Regions from separate parts of the Mesorhizobium sp. CA13 genome, predicted to be linked through region 3. Evidence: riboswitches for the same ligand, from Rfam matches in the RefSeq annotation. Region 3 holds a riboswitch; each other region holds the start of a gene.
What was found. A riboswitch is a leader RNA that binds a small molecule or an ion and turns the genes downstream of it on or off. The one in region 3 is predicted to bind cobalamin.

Region 1 (6,020 bases), 470 kb from region 3:
CGATGACCGCACGCTGACCGTGCGCAATCTCGCCAATGGCAATGTCGGCGCCTCCGATTTCGTCCGTCCCGGCCACATATTTCCGCTCATCGCGCGCGAAGGCGGCGTGCTGATGCGCTCGGGCCATACCGAGGCGGCCGTCGATCTGTGCAAGCTCGCCGGCCTGCCGCCGGTCGGCGTGATCTCGGAGCTGGTCAATGACGACGGCACCGTCAAGCGCGGCCCGCAGGTCGCGGCTTTTGCCGAGGAACATGGCCTCAAGCAGGTTTCTGTCGCCGACCTCATTGCTTACCGGCAACGCAAGGAAACGCTGGTCGAACGCGTGGCATGCTCCGAGATCGACACGCTCGGCGGCAAGGCGCAGGTCTTCACCTATACGCTGCCCTGGGATTCCATGCACCATGTCGCCGTCGTCTTCGGCGACATCCGCGATGGGGAAGAGGTGCCTGTGCGTCTCCACTCCGAGGACGTGGTGACCGACGTGTTCGGGACCAGCCACCGGCTGGACGGCATCATGAAGGCGATGGGCGAGCGTAAGCGCGGCGTCATCGTCTATCTGCGCGAGGGCTCGGTCGGCGTCGCCCACCAGGAGCGCAACCGGCCGGCGAGCGGCGACCGCGAGGATCACGAAGAGGCGCGCCGCCGCGAGAATGAATGGCGCGAGATCGGGCTCGGCGCGCAGATCCTGAAGGATCTAGGCATTTCCTCGATCAAGCTGATCGCCTCGCGCGAGCGCCACTATGTCGGCCTTGAAGGTTTTGGCATCCACATCGCCAAGACCGAGATTCTCTGAAGTTCGACTGCGGCAGTAGCGTCCGATCCGCTGAACCGGACGCGTCATGGATCATTCCGCGGCAACGACGGCCGCTTCACACCCATCCAGCTCGCATTTGTGAGTGGCAAGGCTGCGTTGGCCGAGCAGCACCGTGACCAGGGCGATGCCGCCCGCGACCACCGAGACCCAGAACCCGTTCTGGGCGCCGAACGCATCCACCACGGCGCCGGCGGCGAAAGAGCCCAGCGCCATGCCGATGCCGATTCCCGTTGTCACCCAGGTAATGCCCTCGGTCAGCATCGCTTCCGGCACATGCCGTTCGATCAGGCCGAATGCCGTGATGAAAGTCGGCGAGATCGCCACGCCGCTGATGAAGACGGTCACCGCCAGCAGCGGCACGCTGTCGGCGGTGAGCGGCAAAAGCGTGCTGACCGCGATGATGGCGACCGCCACTGCCAGCTGGCGCTGTAGCGGCGTCTTCAGGTTGAGCGCGCCGACCAGGATGCCCAGCACGAACGACCCCAGCGCATAGACGCCGATCACCAGGCTTGCGGCACCGGCTTGGCCGAACTCCTTGGTGATCGCCACGGTGCTCACTTCCGTCGTCGCGAAGGTCGCGCCGATGAAGATCAGGGCGAAGGTTATGATCTGTACCGGCCGCAGGCGGATTGCCGAGCCCGCCGAACCATGGCCCACCGGCCGGACTTTCGGCTCGGTCGATCGCTGCAGGATGAAAGCTATCGAGCCCAAGGCGAGGAACAAAGTGCTCGCCAGCATGCCCGCTTCCGGAAATAGCGCCGCACTGAGGCCCACCGACAGCGACGCACCGGCGATATAGACCAGCTCGTCGGCCGCCGATTCGAAGGCGAAGGCGGTGTTCATCTCCGGCCGGCCGCGAAAAAGCTCGGTCCAGCGCGCGCGCACCATTGCCGGCATGCTGGGCATGGCCGCGGCCAGCAGCGCCGACACGAACAATGTCCATACCGGCCAATCCTGGTTGGCCGACGCAATCAGCAGCAGGAATGCCAGCACGGAGATGATGGTGGTGGGCACGACGATCCGTGTCTGGCCGAGGCGGTCGACCAGCCTGGAGATCTGCGGCGCCAGGAAAGCGTTGGCCAGCGCGAATGTCGCCGAGACGGCGCCCGCCAGCCAGTATTCGCCACGCGTCTGCGACAGCATCGCGACGATGCCGATCGGCGCCATGGCGATCGGCAGGCGCGCCATGAAGCCTGCAGCGGCAAAGCCCTTGGCGCCAGGGGCTCGAAAAATCTCGGAATAGGGGTTCTGCATGGTCCGTTCCTCGACAAAAGGCGATTCGGAAATTACATACGATGCGTATGAACACTAAATAGATCATACGTTGCGTATGTCAATTGGCATACGGAACGTATGTGGGTAAGGCCAGAAGAGATGCACAAGCCCCGCAAGGAAATGATCGCCGAAACGCGCGCCAAATTGATTGCCGCGGCCCGGCATGCGTTCGGAACGATCGGCTATGCCGAAGCGTCGATGGACGATTTCACCGCATCGGCGGGACTGACGCGCGGTGCGCTCTACCATCATTTCGGCGACAAGAAGGGGCTCTTGCAGGCGGTCATCGCCGAGATCGACGCCGAGATGGCGGCACGGGTGAATGAGGTTGCAGCGAAAGCACCGACCCGCTGGCAAAGCTTCGTCGACGAATGCACGAGCTACATCGAAATGGCGCTGGAGCCGGAAATCCAGCGCATCATGTTCCGGGACGGTCCGGCCGTGCTGGGGGACCCCGCGCAATGGCCGAACGCCAATGCCTGCGTCGCGTCGATGACCGATCACCTGACGACGCTGCAGGGCGACGGGGTGGTCGTCTCGGGCGTCGACCCCGAGACCGCGGCACGGCTGATCAACGGGGCGAGCAGTCAGGCGGCGCAGCGGATCGCCAATTCGAACGACCCGGAAGCGACATCAAAGACCGTGGTGGCGGCATTCAAGCAACTGCTCGAAGGATTGTTGAGGAAGGGTGCCACAGCCGCCTGAAGGCGGATAGCCGAGGTGCTTCCAGGTTCAGATGCTCAGGACAAGGCGCAGGCCGCCGGCAGCGCTGAGCATGCCGTAGCGGCAATCAAATCAAGGGTTTGACAGATTTTTCGCATGTTGCCGCCTTGAGGCGGGCGATCGTTGACTTGAGCGGCACTTCGCCCTGTCCGCAAAACGTCTCGCTCATGATCAGCTCGGGCAGCGGCAACCGTCGACCCCAGCCATGTGTTTCGAGGTCCGGTTTCGGCGCGAACTCGGAGACGCGGCCGATACAGAGATAGGCCACCGGCGTCACATGCTCGGGAATCGACAGAAGGTCTTTCAACGCCCGCGCCTCGATAATGCTGACCCAGCCGACCCCGACGCCTTCGGCGCGCGCCGCCAGCCAGAAATTCTGCACCGCGCAGACCGTGCTGTAGAGATCCATCTCGGGATTGTGCCAGCGTCCCAGCGGCGAACCCTGTGAGCGTCGGCGGTCGCAGGTGATGCAGATATTGAGCGCGCTTTCGCAGATGCCTTCCAGCTTGAGCTTGCGGTAGAGCGCCCGCCGCTCTTCCTCGATGGCGGGCAATTCCTGCTCGCGCGCCGCCAGGAACAGGTCGCGCACCTGTTCCCGTCGTTCGGTGCCACGAATGACGATGAAATTCCATGGCTGCATGAAGCCGACCGATGGCGCGTGATGGGCGGCAAGCAGCAGCCGCGCCAGCACCTCGTCGTCGACGGCCTCTGATGTAAAATGGCTGCGGACATCGCGCCGCGTGAACATTGCGCGGTAGACCGCATCGCGCGCCATCTGGTCGAATCCGTCACCCACGGGGATGGTCATATCGTCCGGCATCGCTTGTCCCCTTGCGATTGCAATCAACTGCCGTCCGCCTGACCATGCGGATGACGATGCCTGCCAGGCCGGTCTTCTGGCTCGGGATCAACCCGCGTCCGGCGCCTTCCCGTCATCGACAGTGGCACTTACCGGCGCGGTCCCCCTTACAGCGTTGGGCACGCCACGGGATCAAACCGTGTTCCCGATTCTCCCGCTCGCGGCGGGCACCAGGCAGCGGCCGGGACTTTACGACGAAGCCTCCGCGCCGCCAATCCCAGCGGCGACGCGAATGGACGCAGGCGCGATTTTCCCCAGCCATCAGGCCGCAACGCATGGCTATCGCCGCGCCGGGGCACTAGATAGGGAGCATGGCCACTCGTCTCTACACCCATCCGATCTTCCTCGAGCACATCACGCCACCCGGCCATCCGGAGCGGCCGGACCGCTTGCGCGCCATCGAGCGCGTGCTCGACGACGAAGCTTTTGCCGCGCTCGACCGCACTGAGGCGCCGGAAGGCGACGAGGCCACCATTCTCTATGCGCATCCCGCCGACTTCGTCGAACGAGTGCGCGCCGCCATTCCCGAGACGGGCATCGCCCGCATCGATGCCGACACAACGGCCAGCCCGAAGAGCTGGCAGGCGGCGATCACCGCGATCGGCGCCGCCAACGCCGGTGTCGACGACGTCTTTGCCGGCCGGGCAGACAACGTTTTCGTCGCCGCCCGACCGCCCGGCCACCATGCCGAGAAAGCGACCGCGATGGGCTTCTGCCTGTTCAACACGGCGGCCATCGCCGCACGTTATGCACAGCGCAAACACGGTATCGAACGTGTCGCCATCGTCGACTGGGACGTGCATCACGGTAACGGCACGCAGGATATTTTCTGGGACGATCCGTCCGTGCTTTATTGCTCGACGCACCAGATGCCGCTCTACCCCGGCACCGGAGCAAAGAACGAAACCGGCGCCGGCAACATCGTCAACGCGCCGCTTGCGCCGCAAACCGGCAGCGAGGCGTTCCGCGATGCCTTCCTGTCGCGCGTGCTGCCCTCGCTCGACAATTTTGCACCCGACCTGATCATTATTTCGGCCGGCTTCGACGCGCATCATCGCGACCCGCTGGCCGAGATCAACCTGACCGAGGATGATTTCGACTGGGCGACCGGCCAGCTCATGCAGCGCGCGGCGCGCCACAGCGGCAACCGGCTCGTCAGCCTGCTCGAGGGCGGCTACGATCTGCAAGGATTGGCATTTTCGGTCGCCGCCCATGTCGGGCGACTGATGAAAGGATGAATGATGGCTGGTGAAACCAACGAAGACGTCAAGGCGATGAGCTTCGAACAGGCTCTCGACGCGCTGGAGAAGATCGTCGATGATCTGGAGCGTGGCGATGTGCCGCTCGACCAGTCGATCAGGATCTACGAGCGCGGCGAGGCGCTGAAGGTGCATTGCGACCGGCTGCTCAAGGCGGCCGAGGACAAGGTGGAGAAGATCAGGCTGTCCCGCGACGGCAAGCCGATCGGGACGGAGCCGCTGGACGCGGATTGAGGCACGCAGCCGTCTCTCTGGTTTTTGACACGATCATGATTGAGGATAGAACGCATCCCGATTGAAACGGCTCCAGGACAAGAGGAGATACGGAAGCGATGTGCAGAAACATCAAGACCCTGTTCAATTTTGATCCGCCGGCAACCGATGACGAGGTGCGCGATGCAGCCCTTCAGTTCGTCCGCAAGCTGAGCGGAACGACGCGGCCTTCGAAGCAGAACCAGCACGCATTCGACCATGCCGTCGAGGCCATCGCGGCGTCGGCGCGCGAGCTTCTCGATTCGCTTGAAACCAACCAGCATCCGCGCAACCGTGAAGAAGTGGCGGCCAAACTGCGGGCGAGGGCGGCGATCCGCTTTGCCTGATCTGGCCAAAGCAGCCATCGGCGGCTGACAAGGAGAGTTCATGAGCTTCTTCCCCGGGAAGGACCCCGAAATAGGCGACGCCTTTGCCAGCGACCAGATCGAATTGATGGTCATTCCGAACGCGAAGGACATTGGCGGTTTTCAGGTTCGCCGTGCCTTGCCGACTGCCAGAAGGCGGCTGGTCGGTCCCTTCATCTTCTTCGACCGCATGGGGCCTGCCATCCTGCGCGCCGGTCAGGCGCTCGACGTCCGGCCGCATCCGCATATCGGTCTGTCGACGGTCACCTACCTGTTCGATGGCAGGATCAGGCATCGCGATTCGCTCGGCACCGAAATGGTGATCGAGCCGGGTGACGTGAACCTGATGACCGCCGGCCGCGGCATCGTCCATTCGGAGCGCACGCCGGAAGAACTGCGCGGCGCGCCGATGTCGGTCTCGGGCCTGCAGACATGGCTGGCGCTGCCGGACGGCAAGGAGGAAGTAGCGCCGG
Region 2 (6,020 bases), on a different contig from region 3:
AGCAGGATGCCGCGTTCGCCAAGCGCTGCAAACAAGCCGGCGGCCTCCGGCAGGCTGAAATAGCGGAACAATGTGGTGCCGCCCGCGACAGGCACGCCGAAACGACCGAACAGTGCGTCGAGTCGAGCCGATGCCTCCGCCAGCGACGCGCGCATTTCGTCCTGCCAGCCGATATCGCCAAGTGCGCGAATGCCATATTCCAGCGCCGGGCCGGCGACAGCCCAAGGTCCGAATTGCATTTCAAGCCGTTGGGCCGTCGGCGCATCGGCAAGCGCAAACCCAAGCCGCAGGCCGGCCAGCCCGAAAAACTTGCCGAAAGAGCGCAGCACGACGATGCCGCCCTGGCCGACATCGCCGGCAAGGCTGTGTTCGCGCGGGCCGACATCCATGAACGCCTCGTCGACGACCAGCAGCCCGCCCTTGGCGCGCAAACCGGCGGCCAGCGCCAGCAGCCGGTCGCGCTCGACGATGCGCCCATCCGGGTTGTTCGGATTGACCACGATGGCAAGGTCGGCGTCCGCCAGCTCAGCGAAATGGCCGACTTCGGTCACCTCGTGCCCCGCGATCGCCGCCGCGCGGGCATGTTCGGCATAGGTCGGCCCCAACACCAGCGCCTTGCCCGGCGCGACCAGCGAAGCCACGCGCGGCAGCAGGATCTGCGTGCCGGGCGCAGCCACGACGTTGGCTGGCGCCGGCGCGCCGTAGGTGCCGGCCGCGATCGCCGTCAGCTCACGCGCCCGCCCTGCTTCCGGCAATCGCGACAGCGAGGTGGCGGGCAGCTCGAAAAGCGGGTAGGAGTGCGGATTGATTCCGGTCGAGAGGTCGACGAAAGGCTGGGGGGCATTGGGGAAAAGCGCCCTTGCCCGGCCGAGACTTCCACCATGGTCCACCGCTCCTTCAAGAAGCTTCATGTCAGTCCTGATCGCTTTCCTGTCATTGGCCGTCGAATCCGCGCTGGGCTACCCCGACTGGCTGTTTCGCGCCATCGGCCATCCCGTGACGTGGTTCGGCAGGCTGATATCCTTTCTCGATCGCAGGCTCAACCGCGCCACTGATCCCGACGCACTGCGTCGCCAACGTGGTGTCCAGGCGCTTCTGGTCATCGTGCTGGTGCCGGCGCTAATTGGCCTGTGCGTGCAGATCTTGCTCTGGTTCATTCCCCTGGGACTGTTCATCACCGCCCTTCTGGCGACATCGTTCCTGTCACAGCGGAGCCTTTATGAGCATGTCGAGGCCGTCGCCGATGCGCTCGACTCGGGCGGCCTCGACATGGGCCGCGCCGCCGTTTCGCGCATCGTCGGCCGCGATCCCGAAACCCTCGACAGGGCCGGCGTCTGCCGCGCCGCGATCGAGAGCCTGGCCGAGAATTTTTCCGACGGCATCGTTGCCCCCGCCTTCTGGACGGGCGTCGGCGGCCTTGCCGGCGGCGCCGCCTACAAGGCCGCCAACACCGCCGATTCGATGATCGGCCACCGCACGCCCCGCCACGAAGCCTTCGGCTGGGCGGCGGCGCGCTTCGACGACTGGATCAACCTGCCTGCCTCGCGGCTGACGGCGCTGCTGATCGCGTTGGCGGCTTTCCTGGTCAAGGGAGCCGATCCCCGCAACGCGTGGGCTGCGGTGCGGCGCGACGCGAAAAAGCACCGCTCACCCAATGCCGGCTGGCCGGAGGCGGCGATGGCCGGCGCACTTGGCCTGGCGCTCGCCGGGCCGCGCAGCTATGGCGGCGTAACGGTCGACGACGCGTTCATGGGCGAAGGCGGCCGGCGCGAAGCCGAGAGCATCGACATAAGGCGGGCGCTGAAACTCTACCGGGTCGCCGACTACCTGCTGATCGCGCTGTTCGGGTTGGTTTCGCTGCTCGCGATTCTGGCGTTCTAGAACTCTATCCCTTGCTGCGCCCTCACGCCGGCCGCAAAATGGTGCTTGGTCAGCCCCATCTCGGTGACCAGATCGGCCGCCTCGACCAGCGCCGGCTTGGCGTTGCGGCCGGTGACGACGACGTGCAGGCCCTCGCGGCGCGCTTTCAGCGCGGCGACCACCTTGTCGAGATCGAGATACTCGTAGCGCAGCGCGATGTTGAGCTCGTCGAGCACGACAAGACTGATCGACGGATCGGCCATCAGCTCCAGCGCCTTGGCCCACGCGGCCTCGGCCGCCGCGATGTCGCGCTTCAGATCCTGCGTCTCCCAGGTGAAGCCCTCGCCCATCGCGTGCCAGACGACGCGGTCGCCAAACGCGGCGAAGGCCTCCTTCTCACCCGTATGCCATTTGCCCTTGATGAACTGGACGACGCCGACGCGCTTGCCGTAGCCGAGCATCCGCAACGCCAGACCGAAGGCAGCCGTCGTCTTGCCTTTGCCAGGCCCGGTGTTGACGATCAGCAGACCCTTTTCAACCGTCTTGCTCGCCACCTCGGCATCCTGCACCGCCTTGCGCTTGGCCATCTTGGCGCGGTGGCGCTCTTCGTCCTTTTCGTCGATGTCGGTCATGTCACTTCACCTTGAGCGGCAGCCCCGCCACCATCAAAAGCACGGTATCGGCAATCGCGGCGACCTGCTGGTTGAGCCGGCCGGCGGCGTCGCGGAACCGGCGTCCCAGCGCATTGTCGGGCACGATGCCTTGCCCGACCTCGTTGGATACCACGAACCAGGGCCCGCGCGGCCGCGACAGCATGTCAGCCAGCCGCCGGCATTCGGCCTCTACATCATGATCGGCCAGCATGTGATTGGTCAGCCAGAGCGTCAGGCAATCAACAAGCACCGGCTGGTTGTCGGGCAAGGCCTCAAGCGCACCGACAAGGTCGAGCGGTGCATCGATCGTCATCCAGCCTTCACCGCGTCGCGACCGATGCAGCGCGATACGCTGCCGCATCTCGTCGTCATAGGCTTGCGCCGTGGCGATGTAGGCCCATGGCGAAGGCAAGGCCGTCATCAGCGTTTCGGCGTGGGCGCTCTTGCCGGAGCGCGCACCCCCGATGATGAAGGTCAGTCTTCCGCGATCAGGCAAAGCTGTCGCACAGGCTCGTCGCGCGGCCGGTGAAGCGTCCACGCACCACGCCGACGGCAGCGCCGAGCACGAGCCAGAACACCAGGTTGGTCACTGTCACCGCCACCACGAACTGATGGTGCAGGCCTTCCGGAATCGGCGTCTCGAAACTGTCCGGCTGCGGCGCGCCGACAATATGCGGCGCGACGATCAACACCACGCCCAGAATCGCCAGCGGCAGTGATTTGCGGAAGGCGATCAGGGCAAGGCCGATCGCCGTTGCCGCCACCGTTGCCGTCCACCAGATCTGGCGCGGCAGAAGCTCGGCGGCGGGCATGGCAGGCAGTTCCGGCGGCAGCCCGAGACCCGGCGCCAGCGTGAACACGGCAAAGCCGGCCAGTCCCCAGAACACGCCCTGGCGCCAGTTGCCAATGCCGCCGGCGAATTCCGAAACCGCGACCAGGACCAGCGCGAAGCCGATGCCGGTGACGATGTTGGCAAGCACGCTGAAGGCGAAGCGCTCGAAGCCGTCGGCCGGCGCCCAGCCTTCCTCTTCCGCCGGAGCAGCTTCAGCGGCTGCCGGCGCCGCGGAGCTCATGGCGTTGTTGTCGGTCGCGGCCGGTGCGGCATGGTCGTGGTGATGGCCGCCGCCCGCCTGTTCGTAGACTTCCGCCTTCAGGATCAGCGGCACGGTGGCATAGGCCTGCATGCAGGCGAGAACGACGCCGGCCACGAGCCCTGCGATCGCCGCGACGAACACGACGTTGCGAAACAGGTTCATGATGTCAAATCCCTATCAGTGGCAGGGAAACGCCATCGAGTGGCGATAGTCGTGCGCGGCATTGTGGACCGCGTCTATATGCGAGAAACCGACAAAGCCGACGACGAAAACGCCGAGCAGCGCCGCGAGCGCGAGCTGCAGGAGGCGCGACTGCGAGGAGATGGAGGCGCCGAGGGAGACGGAAGCGGTATTCATGTCTTGTCCTTTCGCCCTCCACCCGAGGGCATCGAAGTCAGTTTCCTGTCGCCGGCAGGTCTCCTGGCTCGCGGATCAGCGCCCTTCCCCACCTTCCCGAAGAAAATCTTCAGTGGCATATGGAGAGGACTACCGCACACAGTTGCGGGGGCAGCCACGGCATTGGGCAGCAAATCTGCCCGCACCGCATTCCCTCTTGGCTCCAATCGGAACCGACGACGAAGGTGACTATAGGGAAAATCGCCGCATCCGGCAAACCAAATTCCGACGACGACAAGCGCTTTAGCGCCGTCGGCCGCCTGCTCCGCTGCAATTGACAATTTCCGTGGGCGGGTGTCGGCTGCCATCCTCACAGGAGGCCAGCCATGCAGCCCGTCCAGAGCCAGCACGCCCCCTATAACGGCCTCACCCGGGCCGAGCCGACATTGCCGTCGTCGGCCTATTGGGACGTGGAGAGCTACCAGCGCGACCTCGACGCCATCTGGTACAGGAACTGGCTGCTCGTCTGCCGTGAAGCTGATCTCGCCCAACCGCTGGCTTTCCGCACCTTCCGTGTCGGCACTCAGGAGATCGTCGTGCTGCGCGACGACACCGGCGAACTGCGCGCCTTCCACAACACCTGCCGGCATCGCGGCTCGCAGCTTTGCCAGGAAAGTGCTGGCCGGTTGAAGGCGCGGCTGATCACCTGCCCCTATCACGCATGGTCCTATTCGCTGCGCGGCGATCTCGTACGCGTGCCGTCGAAAACGCTGCCCGACGGTTTCGACAAGGCGGACCATCCGCTCTATCGCGTCGCGCTGTCGGTCTGGCGCGGCTTCGTCTTCGTCAATCTCGCGGAAGATGCCGCCGGCTCGGCGCACTCATCCTTCGACCCGGCCTCCGGCGATCTCGGCAACTGGCCGCTGGAATCGCTGGCATCAGGCCATGTGCTGCGCAAGGTGATGGATTGCAACTGGAAGATCTTCTGGGAAAACTTCAACGAATGCCTGCACTGCCCGGGCGTCCACAAGGACCTGTCGCGACTGGTGCCGATCTATGGCCGAGGCCTGATGGGCCGGCACGACGATCCTGAATGGACGCGCCACGCCGATAATGACGCGCCGGAGTTTTCCGGCGGGCTGCGGGCGGGTGCCGAAACATGGTCGCGTGACGGTCAGGCTCATGGGCCGGTCTTTTCGGGCCTGACACCGGCCGAGCGCGCCGCCGGCCAGACCTATGCCACCAGCCTGCCCTCGATGTTCATCGTCGGCCACGTCGACTATGTCAGGTCCGTTCGGCTGGTGCCGCTTGGCCCCGAACAGACCGAGTTGACCGCCGAATGGCTGTTCGCGCCCGACGCGCTCGCCGCCACCGACATCGACAATATCGTCGGTTTCGGCACCCAGGTTCTGGAGGAGGATGCCGCGATCTGCGAGGTCAACCAGAAAGGGCTGCGCTCCATGCGCCACAAGGCCGGCGTGCTGATGCCGGAGGAGTACGACCTCCACCGCTTCCACGACTGGGTACGCGAACGGCACGCTGCGCTTGTGCCGTAAGCTTCACAGCGACTTCGGCAGATAACGCCAGGTGACATAGCCGCAGACCGCCGCAAGCAGGCCGAGCGTGACGAAAACCGAGCCGAGTCCGAAAAAGGCCAGCACCACCGAATAGACCAGCGGCGGCGTCAGTTCGGAAAAATCGAGATAGGTGCGGTAGACCGCAGCCATCTGCGCCCGCTCGTAAGAGCGCACCGAGCGCATGAAGGCGGTCGAGCCCAGCGCGTCGAGCGCGATGGTGAAGAAGGCGCCGCAGAGCAGGAAGGCGCCGGTGATGAGCGGCGCGCTTTCGCCGACGGCACCCGCTGCCAGCAGCATCGCCGACATGGCGAAATAGGCAAATGTCATGGTCCTGCGGCCGCCGAAACGCTTGCCCGCCTTGCCCCAGAAAATCGCCATGAACAAAAGCGCGTTGCCCGCCGAAACCAGAATGCCGCCGGCCAGTTCGCCCTCACCGGTGATGACCATGAACAGCGGTCCGTAGACGAAGAAGGTCGTCCAGAAGCAGGAGCGGCCGAAGG
Region 3 (6,020 bases):
GTCGCTTCGAAGGTCCTGCCCGGATAGGTGTCGACCACGATTTCGGCCTTCTGGCCCGGCTTCATATTGGTCAGCTGCGTTTCCTTGAAATTGGCGTCGATCCAGGTATCGCCGGTCTCGACCAGCGAAAACAGCGGCGTGCCGGAGCCGACATACTGGCCGACCTTGAAGGACGCGGCCTGGTAGACGACGCCATCGGCGGGCGCCTTCACGGTGGTCTGCGCCAGGTCGTAGGCAGCCTTGTCGCGCGCGGCGAGCGCCGACATCACGGTCGGATGTTTGTCGGTTTCGATATCGGGATTGCCGCCAAGCGCGGCCTTGGCGCTGACGATGCCCTGTTCGGCAACGGCAAGCTGCTGCTTTGCCTTGTCGAGATCGTTCCTGGCCTCATCGAGCGAAGACTTGGCGTTGATGCCTTTCTGGGCGAGATCGGCGGCACGGTCGTATTGCGACTGGGCATAGGCAACTTCGCTGCTGGCGGATTTCTCCTGTGCCATGGCCTGGCTGTAGGCGGCGCGCAGCTGCTCGACGTTGAGCCGCGCGGCGGCCACCGCCGCGTCGGCCTGCGCAAGCGCGATCCGGTAAGGCTCGGGGTCGATGGCGAAGAGAAGATCGCCTTGCTTCACCCTCTGATTGTCCGAGATCGCGACCTGAACGATGCGGCCCGCCGTATCCGAGGCGATCGATACCTTGGCCTGCTGCAGGTTGGCGTTCTCCGTCTCCTGGTAGCGCCCCCCAGTGACCCAGACATAGCCGCCACCGATGACCAGAGCCGCCGGCAGGGCGAACATCAACAAGAAGCGGCCGAGACGGCGCTTCTTCTTTGGCGCCGGCGCCGGCTCCACCGGAGGAGCCATTGTAACAGGGGCCGCAGCCGGCTGCTGCGGCGCTTCCATTTCCACTTTGGCGGCGTTTTCGTCAACCTTGGCTACCGCGTTCATGCTGCTGCGCCTTCCGTATTCTTGACCTTGTCGCAGGACGGTGAATCGCCATCCGCGAGATTCTGTGCCATCGCATCCAATGCCCTGATCAGGACGCGGCGATCGTCCGGCGAAACGCCGGTCAGCGACTCCTCATAGACTTCGCCGGCGAGGCTCTTGACCTCCGCATAGGCGGCGCTTGCCTTGGGGGTTGGGAAGATCATGCGCACGCGGCGGTCGGCGGCGTCGGAGCGGCGCTCTATCCAGCCGCCCTCCTCCATCCGGTCGACCAGCCGTGAGACGCTGATCGGCTCGATTTCGAGCAGTTCGGCAAGCCGCGCCTGCGAGACGCCCGCTTCCTTGGCGACGCGAACCATCAGGCGCCATTGCGCCGAGGACAGGCCAAGGCCGCTGGCGCGCGCTTCGAAGCGCTTTCGCATCAGCCGCTGCACGTCGTGGATCAAAAATCCCAATCTGTCTATGCCTTCGGAAACCATGAGTGGGATATATAATAAGCGTGCTTACTATTCAAGCCCGGCATTGTTCCAGAAGCCGGCAAACGTGCATGGCAGCCGTGCAGCACAATCATGGCCGCGTCCGATGAGTTTCGGTTGCCGCGACACCCATCACAAGCGGTTGCGGATCAGCGTGGTGACGACGAAGAAAGCCCCGAGCGAGCTGGTGATGATGCCGATCGGCAGTTCCTGCGGCGGCAGCAATGTGCGCGCCAGAAGGTCGCTAGCGAGCAACAGTACCGCCCCGAACAACGCGCAACTTACGATCAGGCGCAGATGCAGCGCGCCGGCCAGCGGCCGCGACAGATGCGGGATCATGAGGCCGACGAAGCCGATGACGCCGGCCACCGAAACCAGGATCGCGGTCGAAAACGCGGCGACCAGAAACGTCGTCCGTCGCATTCGCGCCACCGGCACGCCAAGACTTTCAGCGGCATTTTCGCCGGCCAGGAAAGCGTCCAGCCGGCGATGATTCCACAGCCCGTACGCCGCAATCGTGCCGGCCCCAAGCGCCCCCAGCCAGATATTGTCCCACCGTGCCAGGCCGAGACCGCCCATCGTCCAGAACAGCACCGAATGGGCGGCGCGCTGGTCACCGGCGAAGACCAGGTAATTGGTCAATGCGGTGAACATGAAGGAGACCGCAAGTCCGGCGAGGATCAGCCGTTCGGGGCCTTGTCCCCTCACCCGCGCAACCAGCAAAAGCACAACGCAAGCCGCCAGAATACCGCCGGTGAATGCGGCGACCGGTAGCGTCCAGATCCCGAAACTGTCGCCGAAGACGGTGATGACGGAGACCGCGCCGGCGGCGGCTCCCGACGAGAGGCCGAACAGGAACGGATCGGCAAGATCGTTGCGCGTCACCGTCTGCAACAGCGCGCCGACCACGCCCAGGCCGCCGCCGACACAGATGGCCAGGATGGTGCGCGGCAGCCTGAGGTCGACGACGATCCTGCCGACCGGGCCGGACACGTCATGTCCCTTCAATCCGATCGCATGGCCAAGCGCTGCCACGACGTCGCCCAGCGGGATCATCGTCGAGCCATAGGCGATCGACAGCAGCGCGAGCACGGCGATTGCCAACGCGGCCGCCGTAATGGCCAATAGGAATGCCTTGTGCCGCAAGGTCATGGTCCCGGTCAAAAAGCTTCCGGATGCATCGCCCTGGCGATCTTGCCGATCGCTTCGATGTTGGCCGGCCCGGGTGTCAGTTCGGCATAGCGAAGCGCCACGAAGCGTTCGTTCTTGACCGCGTCCGTCTCCTTCATTGCCGGATGCGCTTTCAGGAAATCGAGCAGCTTCCGGTAGCCGCCGCCATCCTGATAGTCGAGCAGGATGAGGAATTGCGGATTGCGCGAGGCCACCGTCTCCCAATCCGTGTTGCCCCAGCTGGTGTTCATGTCGGCCATGATGTTGTCGCCGCCGGCCGCGGAAATCATGGCGTTGGGAATGGCGAACTTGCCTGATGTGAACGGCTTGTCCTCGCCGGAATCATAGAGGAACACGCGCGTTCCCCTGCGGTCGCCGACCTTGGCCGTGATTTCGGCGAGCTGCGCCTTCCAGCCGGAGACGAGCTTATCCGCCTCGGCCTCCTTGCCGAAGATCTTGCCCAGCTTCTCGACATCGCCATAGAGCAGCTCCATCGAAGCGGCAGGCCGGTTCTTGTCGAGATGGACGCAGCTTTCCGTCAGCACCAGGGTCTTGATGCCGTGCTGCGCCAGCGTATCGGGCGTCACCTCGCCGCCCGGCTTCATGCCGTAGTACCAGCCGGCGAAGAAGAAGTCGGGCTCGACAGCGACCAGGTTTTCCAGCGTCGGATATTTGGGCGCCAGTTCCGGGATCGAGCCTTGCTCGGCCTTGAATTCGGGGCCGACCTTGTACCATCCGGTGATGCCGGTCAGGCCGACGATCGACGGCTGCAGCTTCAGGGCGAAGGCCATCTCGGCCATGTTGAGATCGTGAATGACGGCACGCTTGGGCGGCGCGTCGAACGTCAGCGGCTTGCCGCAGCTGTCGACCGTCACCGGAAAGGCGAAGGCCGTAGAGGCCAGCAGGGAGAAGGCAAGAGACACGGCAAGGCGTTTCACGGATATTGCTCCTTTGTTGAACAGGATCTGCCGGAAATGGCTTCGATCACGAAGATGGCGCGGCACGGTTCGGAACCTCGAACACCGTCAGTTCGCGGTCCTCCGTCGGGTGGCGCAACCTAAAGACGTCGACACCGAAGATCTCGCGGATCAGCTGCTGGGTGAGTGCTTCGCGTGGCGGCGCCAGCACATGCAAGCGGCCATGGCTCATCACCGCGACCCTGGTGGCGAAAGGCGTCACCAGCGCCAGATCGTGCAGCACCGCGATCACGGTCATGCCGAGGCCTGCCACCAGTTCGAGCAACTCGCTGCGCGCCCGCGGGTCGAGATGGTTGGTCGGCTCGTCGAGGAATAGGATCTTCGGCTCCTGCGCGATGGCGCGGGCAAGCTGGGCGCGCTGGCGCTCGCCGCCCGACAGCGAGCCGATGGTGCGGCCAAGCAGCGGCAACAGCCCGGTCCGGCGCAGCGCCTCGACGACAATGTCGCGTTCCTCGCTCCTGTGCCTGCGGCCGGCATGCGGAACCCGGCCGAGCTCGACATAGTCGATGACCGCCAGTCGTGGATCGGGTTGATCGGTCTGGCCGACGACGGCGATGTGCAGCGCCCGCTCGGCGGTCGAAATCCTGTCGAGCCGGCGCGCGGTGAGCTTCACTTCGCCCGAACTCGGCCGCAGCATGCCCGACAGCATGCGCAGCAATGTCGTCTTGCCGGCGCCGTTGGGCCCGATGATAGCGAGGCGGTCGCCCGCCGCCACCGAAAGGCTGACCGGATGCACCAGATGCAGGCCATCCGCCGCCGCGGCCAGGTCGCGGGCCTCGAGAAGCGGCGCGGTCATGGGCAATTCCTTGCAGGGCCTGCGGGAATACGGGCCAGCGTCTTGCCTGCCAGTCCTGCCGGACGCTGGCCTGAATTCACCTCGGTGGCGATATCGCGGCAAAGCGTGCACACGACGATGCGATGCATGGGAATGCAGTGAATGCGATCGATGGCGCCGTCCAACTTCCGTCACTTTCAAAAATGGCGACGGAAGGAAGCTGGCTTGAACCGGTCGACAAGACCGAACCCGCGTCTCCTCCCGGCACACCCCGTCCGGTCACTCATGCAGATGGCAGGTCTCCTGGCTCGCGGGTCGTTGCGCCATCCTGCCTTCCCAGCCTTGCCGGCCAGTGGCTTTTTCGGATTTTGCTCGCCGCTTACAGTTGCGGGGGCAGCCATGGCTTCGACCCGAAAGGTGGGCCTCACCATGTTCCCTTTTCACCCCTCGCCTTGCGGCGCGGGGACCATCACGAGTCGCAGCCTAGGATGCAGGCAGCGTCAAGGCAAGGTCGATGCATGTTCTGTTATAACAATACACTCGCATGGTCAATCACTATCGCGTGCCACCAGTTCCAGCGGCCAGACCTCGCGAATGATCTCTGGCCCTTTCGCGCCGGCGAAAGCCGGGAGCGAGGCGAGCAGGATTTCGCCAAGCCGCCGCCCCATCGGATCCAGGCTCGGACGAAAGCCGGTCAGCGCCGGCGAGAAATAACGGCAGAGCGGCGTGTCGACGATGACGATCACCGCGACATCATGGCCGGGCTTGATCCCCATTTCGGCGAGCGCTTTGCAGCCGCCGAGCGCCATCGAGTCGTTGTTGAAGATGATCGCGGTCGGCGGATCCTTCGACCGCATGACTTGCGGTGTCACCGCGTAGCCACCGGCTTCGTTGATGAAACCATCCACAATCAGGGCGGGATCGACTTCGATGCCGTGCCGCCGCAGCGCCTTGCCATAGCCCTCCAGAAACAGATAACCGAAATTCAGGTCAAGCGACGGCCGGATGGCGGCGATGCGGCGGTGGCCGCGCGCGACCAGTCGGTCGACTGCATCGGCGCCCGCCTTCTCGAAATCCAGGTCCAGAGAAGGATAGTTGTCGTCGCCGGACCGGCTTCGGCCGAGCGTCGCGAAGGGAAAGCCTGCCTTGCTCAGATAGTCGATGCGATCGTCCTCGCGCCGCGTCCAGGCCAGCACGACGGCATCGGCACGACGTGTCTCGACGACACGGCGCAGGCGCTCCTGCTGATAGTCGCCCGGCGCGCCCATGACGATGATCAGGTCGAGCCCATGTTCGGCCAGTGCCGCTTGCAGCCCACTCAAAAACGGGATGAAAAACGGCTCGCCATATTCCTGGTCGCCCGGATGCGGCTGGAGCATGAAGGCCACGGCATGCGTGGTGCCACGGCGAAGGTTCCTGCCCGACTGGTTCGGCGAATAGTTGAGTTGCCGCGCCGCGTCGAGCACGCGCTGGCGCGTCTCGGCATTGACGTCGGCGCGCCCGTTAAGCGCGCGCGAGACCGTGCCGATCGAAATATTCAGATGCCGTGCAAGATCGTGAATGCTGGATGCCAAGACCTCCCCCTCCTGCTTCTGGCTAGCACCAGCCGGTCGTGCGGCCAAGGCGTTTCAGAACCGACGGTACAAATCCGATTGACAATATACGCCATCGGGTGTGTCATCGT

Region 1: it holds a riboswitch for cobalamin, as region 3 does, so the genes downstream of both, bluB (5,6-dimethylbenzimidazole synthase) here and LB566_RS01670 (ABC transporter ATP-binding protein) in region 3, are expected to answer to the same signal.
Region 2: it holds a riboswitch for cobalamin, as region 3 does, so the genes downstream of both, LB566_RS23765 (CbtB domain-containing protein) here and LB566_RS01670 (ABC transporter ATP-binding protein) in region 3, are expected to answer to the same signal.

What each region holds. Positions count from the first base shown of each region.
Region 1 is NZ_JAIUHS010000001.1:796,806-802,825, reverse strand. Features, by position in the region: gene ribB (3,4-dihydroxy-2-butanone-4-phosphate synthase) at 1-793, shown strand, start outside; gene LB566_RS04080 (MFS transporter) at 845-2,068, opposite strand; gene LB566_RS04075 (TetR/AcrR family transcriptional regulator) at 2,189-2,794, shown strand; gene bluB (5,6-dimethylbenzimidazole synthase) at 2,880-3,632, opposite strand; cobalamin riboswitch at 3,681-3,861, opposite strand; gene LB566_RS04065 (histone deacetylase family protein) at 3,983-4,909, shown strand; gene LB566_RS04060 (exodeoxyribonuclease VII small subunit) at 4,913-5,164, shown strand; gene LB566_RS04055 (DUF2277 domain-containing protein) at 5,263-5,529, shown strand; gene LB566_RS04050 (pirin family protein) at 5,570-6,020, shown strand, end outside.
Region 2 is NZ_JAIUHS010000012.1:66,732-72,751, reverse strand. Features, by position in the region: gene cobD (threonine-phosphate decarboxylase CobD) at 1-911, opposite strand, end outside; gene cbiB (adenosylcobinamide-phosphate synthase CbiB) at 910-1,881, shown strand; gene cobO (cob(I)yrinic acid a,c-diamide adenosyltransferase) at 1,878-2,492, opposite strand; gene cobU (bifunctional adenosylcobinamide kinase/adenosylcobinamide-phosphate guanylyltransferase) at 2,494-3,009, opposite strand; gene LB566_RS23770 (CbtA family protein) at 3,002-3,769, opposite strand; gene LB566_RS23765 (CbtB domain-containing protein) at 3,785-3,964, opposite strand; cobalamin riboswitch at 4,000-4,196, opposite strand; gene LB566_RS23760 (aromatic ring-hydroxylating oxygenase subunit alpha) at 4,330-5,499, shown strand; gene LB566_RS23755 (MFS transporter) at 5,503-6,020, opposite strand, start outside.
Region 3 is NZ_JAIUHS010000001.1:322,730-328,749, forward strand. Features, by position in the region: gene LB566_RS01650 (HlyD family secretion protein) at 1-941, opposite strand, end outside; gene LB566_RS01655 (MarR family winged helix-turn-helix transcriptional regulator) at 938-1,417, opposite strand; gene LB566_RS01660 (FecCD family ABC transporter permease) at 1,547-2,566, opposite strand; gene LB566_RS01665 (ABC transporter substrate-binding protein) at 2,575-3,522, opposite strand; gene LB566_RS01670 (ABC transporter ATP-binding protein) at 3,569-4,357, opposite strand; cobalamin riboswitch at 4,612-4,822, opposite strand; gene LB566_RS01675 (LacI family DNA-binding transcriptional regulator) at 4,885-5,910, opposite strand.